Regions from separate parts of the Priestia sp. 3CA3 genome, predicted to be linked through region 3. Evidence: riboswitches for the same ligand, from Rfam matches in the RefSeq annotation. Region 3 holds a riboswitch; each other region holds the start of a gene.

The links. A riboswitch is a leader RNA that binds a small molecule or an ion and turns the genes downstream of it on or off. The one in region 3 is predicted to bind lysine.
Region 1: it holds a riboswitch for lysine, as region 3 does, so the genes downstream of both, AC1VNJ_RS12825 (amino acid permease) here and lysA (diaminopimelate decarboxylase) in region 3, are expected to answer to the same signal.
Region 2: it holds a riboswitch for lysine, as region 3 does, so the genes downstream of both, AC1VNJ_RS00875 (aspartate kinase) here and lysA (diaminopimelate decarboxylase) in region 3, are expected to answer to the same signal.

The regions. Positions count from the first base shown of each region.
Region 1 covers NZ_JBXENJ010000004.1:185,629-190,506, forward strand. The annotation lists gene AC1VNJ_RS12800 (YqcI/YcgG family protein) at 1-38, shown strand, start outside; gene AC1VNJ_RS12805 (cupin domain-containing protein) at 13-321, shown strand; gene AC1VNJ_RS12810 (cysteine hydrolase family protein) at 343-927, shown strand; gene AC1VNJ_RS12815 (GNAT family N-acetyltransferase) at 1,022-1,513, shown strand; gene AC1VNJ_RS12820 (hypothetical protein) at 1,617-1,985, shown strand; gene AC1VNJ_RS12825 (amino acid permease) at 2,022-3,461, opposite strand; lysine riboswitch at 3,564-3,748, opposite strand; TPP riboswitch at 3,923-4,023, shown strand; gene thiT (energy-coupled thiamine transporter ThiT) at 4,056-4,664, shown strand; gene AC1VNJ_RS12835 (ethanolamine ammonia-lyase reactivating factor EutA) at 4,821-4,878, shown strand, end outside.
Region 2 covers NZ_JBXENJ010000001.1:176,962-181,839, reverse strand. The annotation lists gene AC1VNJ_RS00880 (YslB family protein) at 228-755, shown strand; gene AC1VNJ_RS00875 (aspartate kinase) at 807-2,039, opposite strand; lysine riboswitch at 2,181-2,358, opposite strand; gene uvrC (excinuclease ABC subunit UvrC) at 2,424-4,190, opposite strand; gene trxA (thioredoxin) at 4,414-4,728, opposite strand.
Region 3 covers NZ_JBXENJ010000004.1:366,261-371,138, reverse strand. The annotation lists gene AC1VNJ_RS13755 (dicarboxylate/amino acid:cation symporter) at 1-282, opposite strand, end outside; gene lysA (diaminopimelate decarboxylase) at 333-1,661, opposite strand; lysine riboswitch at 1,800-1,982, opposite strand; gene AC1VNJ_RS13745 (CBO0543 family protein) at 2,049-2,561, opposite strand; gene AC1VNJ_RS13740 (NAD(P)/FAD-dependent oxidoreductase) at 2,900-4,018, shown strand; gene AC1VNJ_RS13735 (YckD family protein) at 4,092-4,406, shown strand; gene AC1VNJ_RS13730 (PAS domain-containing sensor histidine kinase) at 4,568-4,878, shown strand, end outside.

The sequences.
Region 1 (4,878 bases), 180 kb from region 3:
GGAGTGAGCAGCATGGACGTAAAAAAAGCCTCTATTAAAAAAGGAGTTGGCGGAAAGTTTGAAGAAGTAATTAAAGAGCTGCTTCCGGCGTATACTGGATACGTTGAAGTACAGCACGATATTGCTTTTCAAACACATCCGTCTCATACGCATCCAACTGATGAAATTCTTCATATCCTTGAAGGATCTATTTACTTTACAGTTGAACGTGATACGGTTCTATGTCAGGCCGGAGATCGGATACATTTACCGAAACAAACGGTTCATTCTTCAAAAGCCGGTCCTGATGGATGCACATACGTTATTTCCATTTTAAAATAAAGACGAAAGAAGATGATGCTTATGCTACGTTCCCGGCCAGTGTTGCTACTTATCGATGTACAAGAAGGGTTTTATTCACCCCAGTGGGGAGAAAGAAACAATTTAGATGCAGAAAAGAATATGCTGACGCTACTGCAAGCATGGAGGCGCCAAGACTATCCTGTCATTCACGTGCAGCATGCATCAGAAAATCCAGACTCTCCTTTACATCCAAGTTCAAAGGGGTTTCAGTTCAAAGAAGGATTTGGTCCACAAGAAGACGAATACTTAATTCGCAAGCACGTGAACAGCTGTTTCATTGGAACAGAGCTAGATAGCTATTTAAAAGCAAATGGCTATGATACGCTTATCTTAATAGGACTAACTACTAATCACTGCGTCTCTACGACTGCGCGCATGGCTGGAAATCTAGGGTATAGGACGTATGTTGTGAACGATGCAACGGCCTGTTTTGATTGTATGTCCTACGATGGAAAAACCAGACTTCTTGCAGAAGATGTACATACATTCGCACTGTCTTCCTTGCACGGAGAGTTTGCAACGGTCGTTTCTACAAAAGAGACTCTTCAAGTCCTTCAAACCTTTCAATATGCCCAAAACCAATAACCGATGTGCATACGCACATCGGTTTTTTATGTAGATTATGTTTCTTAAAAGAAGTAAAATAAAGATAATTCTATACTATAAGGAGTTTGTACATATGATCATTCGTTATGCTAAAGAAGAAGATTTACCTATGCTTGTTGAAATTTATAATCAGTCCGTTCAAACAAGTGCTGCTACTTTTGACTTAACGCCTGTAACAGTAGAACAAAGAAGGGGCTGGTTTAATAATCATATTAGCAATGAACTTTTTCCACTTATTGTCGCGGAAAAAGATGGAGTAGTAGCGGGCTATGCTTCGCTTTCCTCGTATCGAGATAAAGAAGCGTACATTCAAACAGTAGAGCTATCGATTTATATTGATAAAAATCAACAAGGGCATGGTATTGGGAAACAGCTTATGAAGCGCATTTTGGAATTAGCTAAAGAGCTCGACCATCACGTTGTCATTTCAGGAATTACAAAAGGGAATGATATCAGTATCAAAATGCATGAGCAATTTAATTTTACATTTTGCGGAGAGTTTAAAGAAGTGGGCTGGAAATTTGATCAGTGGCAAGATGTACTTTTTTATCAGCTTATTTTATAAGATGTATGACACCTTTACACATTGTAACGTTTTAGTTTCATGTGTAAAGGTTATTAAAATAATAAGTTGTTTTATTATTTTAATACGAAAGGTGTTAGCTATCATGAGTACACATTTTCAATATCAACATCTAAGAGCTGTGCCGAAAAGATGGTCCCAAAAAGAACTGCATATCCAGCTGAATAGAATCAAACACAATTCTGAACTATCTACTATAGCAGCAGATCCGCTTTTTCATCTGTTAGAATGTACCCGTTCAGGCCTTCAAACTAAACAAGAAATCATAGACTACATCCAAACCATTCCTAATCACCAACTTCCATCTTTTGCAACTCATTTAAGCAGGTTAATTCAGCGTATTTATTATATCGAAGCTGCTGATTACTATAACCGTCCCCTCAAAGGTTATATGCTTGTTATGAAAAACCAACCCGCTTATATATCTCTTCATTTTGCCGATCAGCTCATATAAAAAAAGCTCTCTATTCAAAAGAATAGAGAGCTTTTTTTATTCGTATTTTTTCACTGTTACTTGACATTCTTTTAACGGGATAAGCTTCGATTTTTTCGTCCATTTGTATCCTAACCACACAATTAAGAATAAAGGAAGTCCGATATAAGAAACAAGTACACCGTACCAGTCAATCGAGTCACCCATAAACGCCGAATAGTTTTGGCCTAAAATAACAACGGCACATAAAATAAAGGCAAAGATAGGGCCAAATGGGAAAAGTTTTGCATGATATGGAAGTTCACTCAAATCATGACCTTGAGCAACAAATGCTCTTCTAAAACGATAGTGGCTGATCGCAATTCCTAACCAAGCAATAAAACCAGACATACCAGAAGCGTTAAGTAACCACGTATATACCGCACCGTCTCCAAAAAATGAAGCACCAAATGCAAGTGTACCGACAAGTGCCGTTGCGATTAAGGCATTAACTGGAACGCCTCGTTTATTCACTTTTGCTAAGAACCTTGGTGCTTTTCCATCTTTCGCTAAGTTCCACAGCATACGCGTAGAAGCATACATGCCTGAGTTACCAGCAGATAAAACAGCTGTTAAAATAACGGCATTAATCGCTGATGCTGCAAACGCCAGACCTGCTCGTTCGAATATCAAAGTAAACGGACTTACTCGCACGTCATCACTTGCTAATGAATTCGCTGTGTATGGAATAAGCATTCCAATAACAAAAATAGCTAAAATATAAAATAACAAGATGCGCCAGAAGACTTGTTTAACTGCGCGAGGAACCGTTTTTTCCGGATCTTCACTTTCTCCAGCTGCGACTCCAAGCAACTCTGTTCCTTGGAATGAAAAACCAGCTGCCATAAAGATACCTAGTACAGTGAAGAATCCACCGTGAATCGGTCCATCACCAAGCGTGAAGTTTTTAAAACCTGGTGCTTCATTGTTAAAGATACCAAAAATCATCATAATACCAATAACTAAAAAGATAATAACCGTTACTACTTTAATTAAAGAAAACCAAAATTCAGATTCACCAAATCCTTTTACAGAAAGGTAGTTAAGCCCAAACATAATTAATAAAAACAGGGCACTCCATAAAATAGAAGAAGAGTTCGGGAACCAAAATTTCATAATAAGGGCTCCAGCAGATAATTCAGCTGCAATCGTAATAGCCCAGTTATACCAGTAGTTCCAGCCGAGAGCGAAACCAAAGGATGGATCTACAAAACGAGACGCATACGTACTAAATGAACCAGCTTCAGGCATATAAGCTGCTAGCTCTGCTAGGCTGGTCATCAAAAAGTAAACCATTACGCCAATAATAGCGTAAGCTAAAAGCGCTCCCCCAGGTCCTGCTGTGTGAATTGCTCCACCACTTGCTAGGAATAAGCCGGTTCCGATGGCTCCTCCTAATGAAATCATCGTTAAGTGGCGAGATTTCAACCCACGTTTTAATTCTTGCTGCTCTTGCATAGATAAATACTCCTTTCGAATGTACGGAAAGAGACGGGATAACATAAAAAAAGCCCGCAGTATATGTGCGCGCTTTTAAATCTGAAAACCGCGTCAACCTTCCGTGAAGATAGCTCTTCACATCACTCGCATGATGTGACAGTTCTGTTCCTGTTCGGAGACAGCCCCAGCTTAAATCAACCGAGAAGTGATTTAAACTTCGGCAATTTTTCCTTTCAAGCAACATCCTCAATGTTCTCTGCATTTCCGTTACTTTACTATTAAAAACTGCGACCTCTACCTCATCGATTAGGATGAGGGTTTTTTATATTCAATTGACATAAAAGAAGTATAACAAATACTAAAACGATTGTCATTATAAAAAATAGATTCAGAAAATAGAAACATCTTTGAAATCTCTCGAATCTATTTTGTTACGTATGGTATAATAAACATTGTCTTTATACTACATAAATATCCAAACGTACCACAGGGGGAGCCGCCGTGCTGAGAGTGAACGAAATGTTCAGACCCTTCGAACCTGTTAGTTAACGCTAGCGTAGGAATGTGGGAATAGTAGCATATATTTGCTTACTCCTGTGTAAACCGTTTGATATGAATGATTCAAAAACAGGAGTGAGAAACGTGAATAAAGCATTACCTTTACAGGCTAAAATTGAAATAGCTATTTTTGCAGCATTGGCACTTCTACTTGACCTTTTGCCTTCAATTAAAATTGCGACGGCTGTGAGCATTTCGTTCTCCATGGTGCCCATTTTTATTATGTGCTTTCGCTGGGGAGTAAAAGGCGGGGCTCTATCTGGTCTATTATGGGGGCTTTTGCAGTTAGCCACAGGAACAGCTTATATTTTAACAGCGCTACAAACATTTATTGAATATATTGTAGCTTTTGCTTTTATAGGTTTTGGAGGTATTTTTTCACAATCTATTAAAACAAATTTAGCTACCAATAACAGATCAAAAGCTTTTGTTTTAATTGTTTTATCCCTTATTATCGGCAGCTTCGCACGTTATTTCTGGCACTTTATTGCTGGTATTATTTTCTGGGGATCGTACGCACCAAAGGGTATGTCCGCTCTGTGGTATTCTTTTTCAATGAACGGTATTTCAATGGTAGGGTCACTAATAGCCTGCTTAGTCATTCTTTCATTGTTAATTCCATCGGCATCAAGAATGATTGTAACTAAATCACACTCATCATAAGAAAAAAGACTAAATCTGCCAAGATTTAGTCTTTTTTCTTATTTGTCACCTTTGTTTACACAAAAGTGTGTCAGGTTTGATAACATAGTTAGTGAAATATTCAAAAAACTGTTTTATGATAGTCAACATATTCAAACGAGATAAAGGATTGATCGTATGCTACAGAAATGGATCACGAGCATAGGTTTAGATATTGGAACAAGCACAACAAAAC
Region 2 (4,878 bases), on a different contig from region 3:
ATCGCTTGCCACAGTTAAGTAAGCGTTTACTTTATACTTTTATTGTAAACAAGTTCACAAAACATTTACACAGGTAAAAGTACCCTTTTAAAAGTAATTTTATGGATTTTTTATCTTTACATCTAACTCTTTTTACCATAATAAAGATCCTCTTACATTTTATTAAAAAAATGCGTGAGAGGTTTTTTAGATTTGTATATAATAGTAGTAAAGAAAGAGGGGAAAGCATGAGCAATTTACAAACAGAATCACAGCAAGAACTTGAAGAGACGATGGAAACATTAGAACCTAATGCCGCAGCTGAAACAGAGAGAGCTCTTGATCACGTTCCATATTTCGGATACAGCCTTTTGCGTGACGTGTTAATTCCAGAGCTTCTTGGAGACGAAATGAATACCATCTCATACTGGGCAGGAAAACACCTTGCGCGTAAATATCCATTAAATACAATGGATGAAATCGTCGCATTTTTTAAAGCAGCTTCCTGGGGAACACTGACGCTTGCCAAAAAAGATAAATATTCACTAGAGCTTGAGTTATCAGGTGATGTGGTCAGCAAAAGATTTCAGCAGGAAACTTGTTCATTTCATCTTGAGTCAGGGTTTGTGGCTGAACAGATTCAGCGTCAAAACAACTGCCTAACAGAAGCCTACTTAACACCTAAAGAAAAGAACGGAAAAGTGCTGATTTCCGTGCAGTGGGACCGAAAAGATATCTTACCTACCGAAACCCGTGCGGAGCGTTATAAAAAGTAAGAAATACGTATATATAAAAGACGTGGAGATACCACGTCTTTTTTCTTTTCTTTATACTTGCACTGCCTGCTGCTCTTCTAATTCAAATGCTACGTGAAGCGTCTCAACAGCTTTTACCATATCAGCATGCGGTACAACTGTAGATACTTTAATTTCAGACGTGCTGACCATCTTCACTTCAATTTTCTCTCCTGCCAGCACTTCAAACATTTCGGCTGCAACACCTGGATTAGATATCATGCCAGATCCCACAATCGATACTTTAGCCAGACTGCTTTCATGTTCAATACGCGTATACCCCAAGGTAGATTTATACTCTTTTAAGACGGCAAGAGCAGCTTCTACATCTACAGTTTTAATAGAAAATGAGATAGAGAGGCGATTATTAGCCGTTACGTTTTGAATAATAATATCCACATTTAACTGTTCTTTTGCTAATGCTGTAAAAATAGTAGAAAGAGTTTGTAACTCGTTGTTTAACCCTTCAATTGTCACCCGTGAAATATTATCTTCAAACGCAATTCCTCTTACGACTAAGTTTTGTTCCATTGAAACTTCCTCCTCAACAATCGTTCCATTCTCGTTTTCTAAGCTTGAACGCACTTCTAGCGGTACCTGATAATTTTTTGCAAACTCAACAGCGCGCGGATGCAGCACCCCTGCTCCTAAATTGGCTAATTCTAACATTTCGTCATATGAAATAGAATGAAGTTTACGAGCATCTTCTACGTAGCGCGGATCCGTCGTAAACACTCCTGTTACGTCTGTATAAATATCACATTTTGCAGCTTTTAGTGCCGCGGCAAGAGCTACTGCCGTCGTGTCAGAGCCGCCTCGACCTAATGTTGTAATGCTTCCATCTTCTGAACAGCCTTGGAATCCAGCTACTACTACGATTCGACCTCTATCTAATTGGCTTTGAATACGAGTCGTGTCAATGTGCTGGATTCGTGCATTGCTGTGAACTGCTTCCGTCTGGATACCAGCTTGCCAACCTGTTAGCGAAGTGGCTTCATGACCTTTGCATTGAAGAGCCATTGTTAACAGGGAAATCGTTACTTGTTCTCCAGTTGTAAGAAGCATATCCATTTCGCGTTTACTTGGACTGTCCGTAATATCACTTGCTAATTTCACCAGTGCATCTGTGGTTTTGCCCATTGCCGATACAACAACTACTACTTGGTTACCGCGCTCTGCTTCTTGAATAACACGGTTTGCTACATGTTGAATACGTTCAACAGAACCAACAGATGTTCCACCAAATTTTTGAACGATTAATGCCATAATTTTGTTCATTCCTTTTCAATAAATTTGCATATGCAGGATGATGAGAAGCTAAATTTTTTTACTCAGACAATAAAAAAAGCAATGAGATGAGCTCTCATTGCTTAACGAACGAAAATTATAAAACATAACCGTCCACTGCCGTGAGATAGCTCTCCAAGAATCTACATCTTGACAATCCTACGTTTATTCAACGCAGAACCAGCAATCATTACTATGAGGTAATGTTCACTTCGGCAAATTTCCCTTTCCGCATCGTTCATAAGGGCTCATACCCTTCCTGATGCGTACTGATTAAATTTGCACCTCTATCTTCACTTCATTTGATGAAGTGTCGTATGAAATTAGTTAATAGCTTATCAAATATTTTCTATTATTTCAAGACTATTTTTGTAATGTTTCATAAATTTTTTCAGCAATGTTTTGAGGAACACCTGAATTTCGTATATCTTCAACCGTTGCTTCTTTCAATTTTTTCACCGAACCAAAATGCTTTAACAAAACTTTTTTACGCTTTTCTCCCACTCCCGGAATGTCGTCTAGAACTGACTGAAAAGCGGACTTAGAGCGCACTTGACGGTGGAAGGTGATTGCAAAGCGGTGAACTTCATCTTGGATTCGCTGAAGCAAATAAAATTCTTGACTATTGCGTTCAAGCGGTATGATTTGAGGAGGCTCACCAATCATCAGGTTGGAGGTTCTGTGTTTATCATCTTTAACAAGACCTGCTGTAGGCACTAAAAGTCCCAATTCATTTTCGAGAACGTCCTGGACTGCAGCTAAATGCCCTTTGCCTCCATCTACAACAATTAAATCCGGAAGCGGAAGGCCTTCTTTTAACGCTCTGGAATACCGTCTGCGAACGACTTCCCTCATGGAACTGTAATCATCTGGTCCCTTTACGGTCTTAATTTTATATTTGCGATATTCTTTCTTTTCCGGTTTCCCATCAACAAAAACAATCATCGCAGAAACTGGGTCTGTTCCTTGAATATTTGAGTTATCAAATGCTTCAATCCGATAAGGAGCGGCAATTCCAAGCTCTTCTCCTAACCGTTCAACTGCGCCAACTGTACGCTCTTCATCTCGTTCAATTAAATAGAATTTTTCACCGAGCGCAATCTTTGCATTTTTACACGCAAGTTCTACTAATTCTTTCTTTTTGCCTCGCTTTGGATGCTGAACCTCTACTTCTACTAACTTCTCAGCTAACTCTGCATCAATCGTTGCTGGAACCATCACTTCTTTTGGCTTAATATTTTTGGCATAAAACTGACCGATAAAAGTTAAGAAATCTTCTTCTGGCTCTTTATAAAAAGGAAACATAGAAACTTCTCGCTCAATTAATTTCCCTTGGCGAATAAAGAAAACTTGAACACACATCCAGCCTTTATCGTAAGAATAGCCAAACACATCTCGATTAACAAAATCATTAAACGTTACTTTTTGCTTTTCCATTGTCGCTTCGATATGAGCAATTTGATCTCGGTATTCTTTAGCCCGTTCAAAGTCAAGTTCTTCTGAAGCTTTTAACATTTTTTCAGTTAACTCTGTTTTGACATGCTCATATCCACCATTTAAAAACCGCGTGATATTTTCAATAATTTGTTTGTTTTGCTCTTCTTTTACCTCTTTTACGCAAGGAGCTAGACATTGCCCGATATGGTAATACAAACAAGGCCTATCTGGCATAGTGGAGCACTTTCTTAACGGATAAATGCGATCAAGAAGCCGCTTTGTTTCATTTGCTGCTTGAACATTAGGATAAGGACCGAAGTATTTCCCTTTATCTTTTTTTATTTTTCTTGTAATAACAAGTCGGGGCTGTTTTTCAGCTGTAATCTTAATAAACGGATAGCCCTTATCATCTTTAAGCATAATATTGTATTTTGGGTCATGCTTTTTAATTAAATTCATTTCTAAAATAAGCGCTTCTAAATTAGAAGATGTGACGATATATTCAAAGTCGACAATGTCGTTTACAAGTCGAAGCGTCTTTCCGTCATGAGATCCGGTAAAGTAGGAACGTACTCGATTTTTTAATACTTTTGCTTTTCCTACGTAAATGACCGTTCCATATTTATCTTTCATCAAGTAACAGCCGGGCTGATCCGGTAAAATAGCCAGCTTTTCTTTTAAATAATCGTTCATACTTTTCTCCTTCCTCTTCTCTTACTCTGTCCATCTATACAATCGCTTATGAAGCGTAACCTACATTCTTTCCTGTCTTAATACATGTACATAAGCTGGATTTATGGCGGTGTTCCTTACATCTAGTATAAAACAAACGAACGCATATTCGCTAAATAAAAGTATTCCCAAAAGAGAAAAAGTGGAGAAAAAGAAAAAAACCTAGCCTGAGCTAGGTTTTGACTTACGCGTGTTTATTAATTAATTCTGTTAATGCTTCTTTTGGTTGGAAACCAACTACTTGATCAACTTTCTCTCCATCTTTGAATAATACTAAAGTTGGGATACTCATAACACCAAATTTTCCAGCTGTTTCTTGATTTTCATCAACGTCTACTTTTACGATTTTAACTTTATCGTTAAGTTCGCCATCAATTTCTTCAAGAACTGGAGCAATCATTTTACAAGGGCCACACCATGGTGCCCAAAAGTCAACAAGCACTAGGCCTGATTTAATTTCATCTGTAAAGTTTTTATCTGTAGCATGTGCAATAGCCATTTTAATTCCTCCTAAATATATGCAATATCCAAATTCTACTCACAGTATATCACCTTCAAATAAGGTTTGCTAACTTTTTGCTTACATTTATACTGTCTATTCTCCGCTCTAGTTTGTACAATTTGCCTAAAAATATGCGTAGAAAATTTC
Region 3 (4,878 bases):
GCCTAGAACGGCTGAAACAGCAGCAGTGGCGACAAACACAACGGCGATACCTAGCATAATTTTACCAAGACGTTTCATTTCGTTCATGTTTGCGATCGCCGAAGCCACACTAAAAAAGACAAGGGGAACGATAATCATGAACATTAAATTAAGAAACAAATCACCAAAGGGCTTTACGACTGCCACATCGGGCCCGATAGCATATCCTGCTATCCCGCCAATTAAAATAGCGAGAAGCAGAATAAGCGATGATCTGTACGTTTTAAATACACTTAAAACCATATAGATTTCCTCCAAACAACAATAGCTTCTTTACTACGCAAGAACAGCTATCATTTGCTCATTGCATACGTAGTAACGACTGGCTTTACATCTTTACGCACCAAATCTTCGTATGTTTCTCGCTCTACAGCAAGACGAGCTTCTCCATTTTTCACAAATACAACAGCAGGGCGCGGAATACGGTTGTAATTGCTAGCCATTGAATAGTTGTAGGCACCTGTAGAGGATACTGCTAGTAAATCTCCTTGATTAACGCGCGGTAAATCGATATCCCAAATAAGCATATCTCCTGATTCACAGCATTTCCCTGCAATTGATACTGTTTCATCTTTTTTATCCGTCACTCTATTAGCCAAGACAGCTTCATGTTTTGCATCGTAAAGAGCAGGACGGATATTATCGGTCATACCGCCATCAATTCCTACGTATTTGCGTACACCTGGAATCTCCTTCGTTGAGCCGATTGTATAAAGCGTTGTACCTGCTTCTCCTACGATGCTTCTTCCAGGCTCAATCCAGACTTCCGGAAGGGTATAATTCTGTTCAGTTAACGTGCGGCTTAGCTTTTCTGTCAGTGCATCTACATAATACTCAACTGGAAGTGGAGAGTCGCTTTCGGTATAACGAATACCAAAACCACCACCTACGTTTAAAACTTTTACTTCAAATTCCATTTTATCACGAATACTGAATAAGAAATCAGTTAAAATATCAATGGCGCGAGAAAAACCATCTACTTCAAAAATTTGCGAACCAATATGACAATGAATGCCTAAAAGATCGTAGTAAGGCTTTTCTAATGCAGAACTTACCGCTTTCATAGCCTGGTCATTGGAAAGACCAAATCCAAACTTGGAGTCTTCCTGTCCGGTCATAATATACTCATGTGTGTGGGCTTCAATCCCTGGAGTAACACGCAGAAGAATAGATGCTTTCTGTTTGCGCTCAGCTGCTAAGGCATGTAAAACTTCAAGTTCGGTAAAGTTATCCACAACAAAACAGCCAATATTCGCATCAAGAGCCATTTCAATTTCTTCAATCGTTTTGTTATTTCCGTGAAAATGAATGCGTTCAGCTGGATATCCCGCTTCAAGAGCTGTAAATAATTCGCCTCCTGAGACCACATCTAATGACATATCAAGCTTCGTTAAAAGGCTAGCCATTTCCATACAAAGAAACGCTTTCCCTGCATAGGCGATTTGATATGAAAATCCGCTTCTTTGAAAGGCTGAATGGAAGGCCTTGCATTTCGTCTCAATTAATTCTTGATCGTAGATGTATAGGGGAGTGCCGTATTGTTTTTTCAGTTCGACCGTATCGCACTGCCCAATTTCTAAATGATTGCTGCTGTTAATTTTACTCGTTCCATGTAAGTACATAATCCGTATCCCTCCATTTAAATCATTCAACTATAACTTTGATGGTCAGTAGAAAAACACAAAAAAGACCCGTGAAGTGATGTTCACGCGTCTTGGTTTCATAATAATAAAGTATTATTACATTCTAGGCATCAACATCTCTTCAATAGCTCTCCACAAACCAAGTGGTTTGTGACAGCTCAGCATTTATTCAATACTGAACCAGTATATGAACACAATGGATGTTTATATACTTCGGCACGAAATCCCTTTTACTTATCTTCACAGACTCCATTAGTCTCCAATAAGTGACTCTTGATTTCATGCACCTCTATTCTCAGAGAGGAAAATTATATTTAAATGTAACTCCTATTATATTTCCTTTTCCTCTGTCTAGTCAATGAAAAGTTAAGGCATAGGAATATCAAAGAAGATAAATAAAAAAGCTATGAAGCTTCCAGATAGAATCCAAGCAGCCAGCGCTGTCTTCTGATGAATGATTAAAAGTGAGAACGTGACAATATTGAAGAGAAAAGAACATAGCAGCGACCATCCATAATGATGAGTGATACTGTGATTAACATAAGCAATGAACTCAATCACAGTAAATAAAAGCGCCCATAAAAGAATCCACCACAGCCGGCCGCTTACATGCAGCGGCAGCCTTCCTAAAAAAACCGGTATAACAAACGGATAAATAATTAAGGTTATTCCAAGAGAAACCATTAGGTGATCGGGTAGAAAAAGATGATCAATACCAACAGGGTGAAATACCCATACGCGGTGATGAAACAGCAGCACTTCATAAAGCAAATTCCCCGTGACCCAAAACAGCAAAGTAGGGTAGTATTCTTGATACCTTCGCCACTTGCCAAATAGTAAACCAAGAATGATAAAAAATAATACAAATGAAGATTGCATACGCTCTCCTTAAAATAATGGTTATTTCTTTTTATTTACATATTATAGTGGTTTTATTCTTTCATTTTTTTATTCAGCACCTATAATAGAAAAGCCGTAAGCCACAGCGTTAAAGACGTACTACCACTATTTATGGCTTTCTTCACCCTGTTATAATCTTGGTAAAAGAACTTCTACCGCTCTTGTTTACGAGACGAAAGGAGCTATATGTCAAAGTCAGCAAGGCTTAAAAATAAGCTTAAAATAGCTTCGCCTAGTATGTGACTTCTTTTTTTGCTATGCTAAAATTGCATACATATAGCATGAGAATACTAGAAGAAAGAAAAGGGTGTTTTGGTATGAAAACATACATCGTAGTTGGAGCTGGGGTACTTGGAGCTTCTACGGCATATCATTTAGCAAAAGCAGGAGCAGATGTGACATTGATAGATCGCAAGGATGCTGGTCAAGCTACTGATGCAGCAGCAGGAATTGTTTGTCCATGGCTTTCGCAGCGTCGAAATAAAGCATGGTACCGCTTAGCAAAAGGCGGCGCCAAGTACTATCAAACATTAATTCAGCAATTAGAAGAAGATGGAGAAACGGATACGGGATATAAGCGAGTAGGAGCAATTAGTTTACACACTGATGAACAAAAGCTTAAAAAAATGGAAGAACGAGCATATAAGCGTCGGGAAGAAGCCCCCGAAATAGGCGAGATTACACGTTTATCCGCTAAAGAAACACAGGCTTTGTTTCCGGCTCTTTCGGAAGAATACAGTTCAGTTCATATTAGTGGAGCCGCTCGCGTTAACGGAAGAGCTCTTCGAAACGCACTTGTGAATGCAGCGAAGAAAAACGGTGCAAAAATAATAGAAGGAAACGCAGAACTACTTTATGAAAATAATCAAGTAACGGGCGTTGCCGTAAATGGACAAACCCTTCTAGCAAGTACAACAATCGTGACAGCAGGAGCGTGGGCAAATCAATTACTAGAGCCTCTTGGAGTGAAATTTTTAGCAAGCTTTCAAAAAGCGCAAATTGTCCACTTGCATCTTCCTGATTTAGATACAAAAGACTGGCCCGTTGTAATGCCTCCAAGCGACCAATATATTCTTTCGTTTGAACAAGGTCAAATTGTCATAGGAGCAACACATGAAAACGACACGGGTTATGACTTGAGAGTAACGGCTGGGGGGCTTCATGAAATTTTTTCAAAGGCCTTATTAATTGCTCCTGGCTTAACAGAAAGCACAGTCTTAGAAACAAGGGTAGGGTTTCGACCATTTACTCCAGGCTTCTTGCCAGTCATTGGGGCTCTTCCAGCTTACGAAGGAATACTAGTAGCGAATGGTCTGGGAGCTTCAGGCTTAACGTCGGGTCCTTATCTTGGTTCAGAGCTTGCTAAATTAGCACTTGAAATGGAAATGGAAATTGATCTTAGCGATTATGATGTAAGAGGAGCTATTGAGTCCTAAGCAAATAGAATGAATGAAAACAAATAGAAGTTCGCAAACTATAACTACTATATGATGAAAGGAAGTAGATTGTTTGCGAAAGGTTATGATAAGTGCAGCAGCAGCTTTTTTATTTATGAGCGGGACGCCTGTATTAGCGGAAAACAATCCTCAGCCAGAAACAAAAGACGTGCAGCTGACGTCTCAGCAAAAGCAGGAATTATCCGTTCTGTACAAAGAAATGTTCGAAAAAAAGAAAGAAATACTTTCAAAATATGTGGAGTACGGCGTGCTAAGCAAAACGGAGAGTCAAAACATTTCTTCACATATGGAAAATCGCTATCAGCATATGGAGAAAAATGGGTTTGTTCCGAAGCGGCACTGTCATAAAATGCATCATTCAAAGTAATTCCTATTCACATAAAAAAGCGCCTATACAGGCGCTTTTTTTATGTGAATGAATGGAAAATATCTGCTTCTTTATCTAGTAAATTTTAAACGCCTCATGTAAAATTAAGAGAATGAGAACGATTAGGAAAGATGCTAGTGAGGGGTAGGTAAATATGAACGATGAACGAAAATAAAAAAATAGTCCGATTACATGCAGAAAATCATTCAGCTGAGGCTCTAGGAATCATATTTGCTTACAAACAAAAAGGTGACCACCTTGTTTACAGTATGTATCAAGGAGAAAGCGTTTCTGAGCAAAAAATACCTCTAGAAGAATGGGTCTCGTATGAGCATTTTTTCGAAGCGCTAAATAAAAAGAAAACGCTTATGTACGAGCTTCAAATAAATGATAAACGCTATGTAGTAAACTTAACCCCTTTATCTTACACAGAAAAGCCTGAAATTATGGGACATTGCGTGAATATAACTAG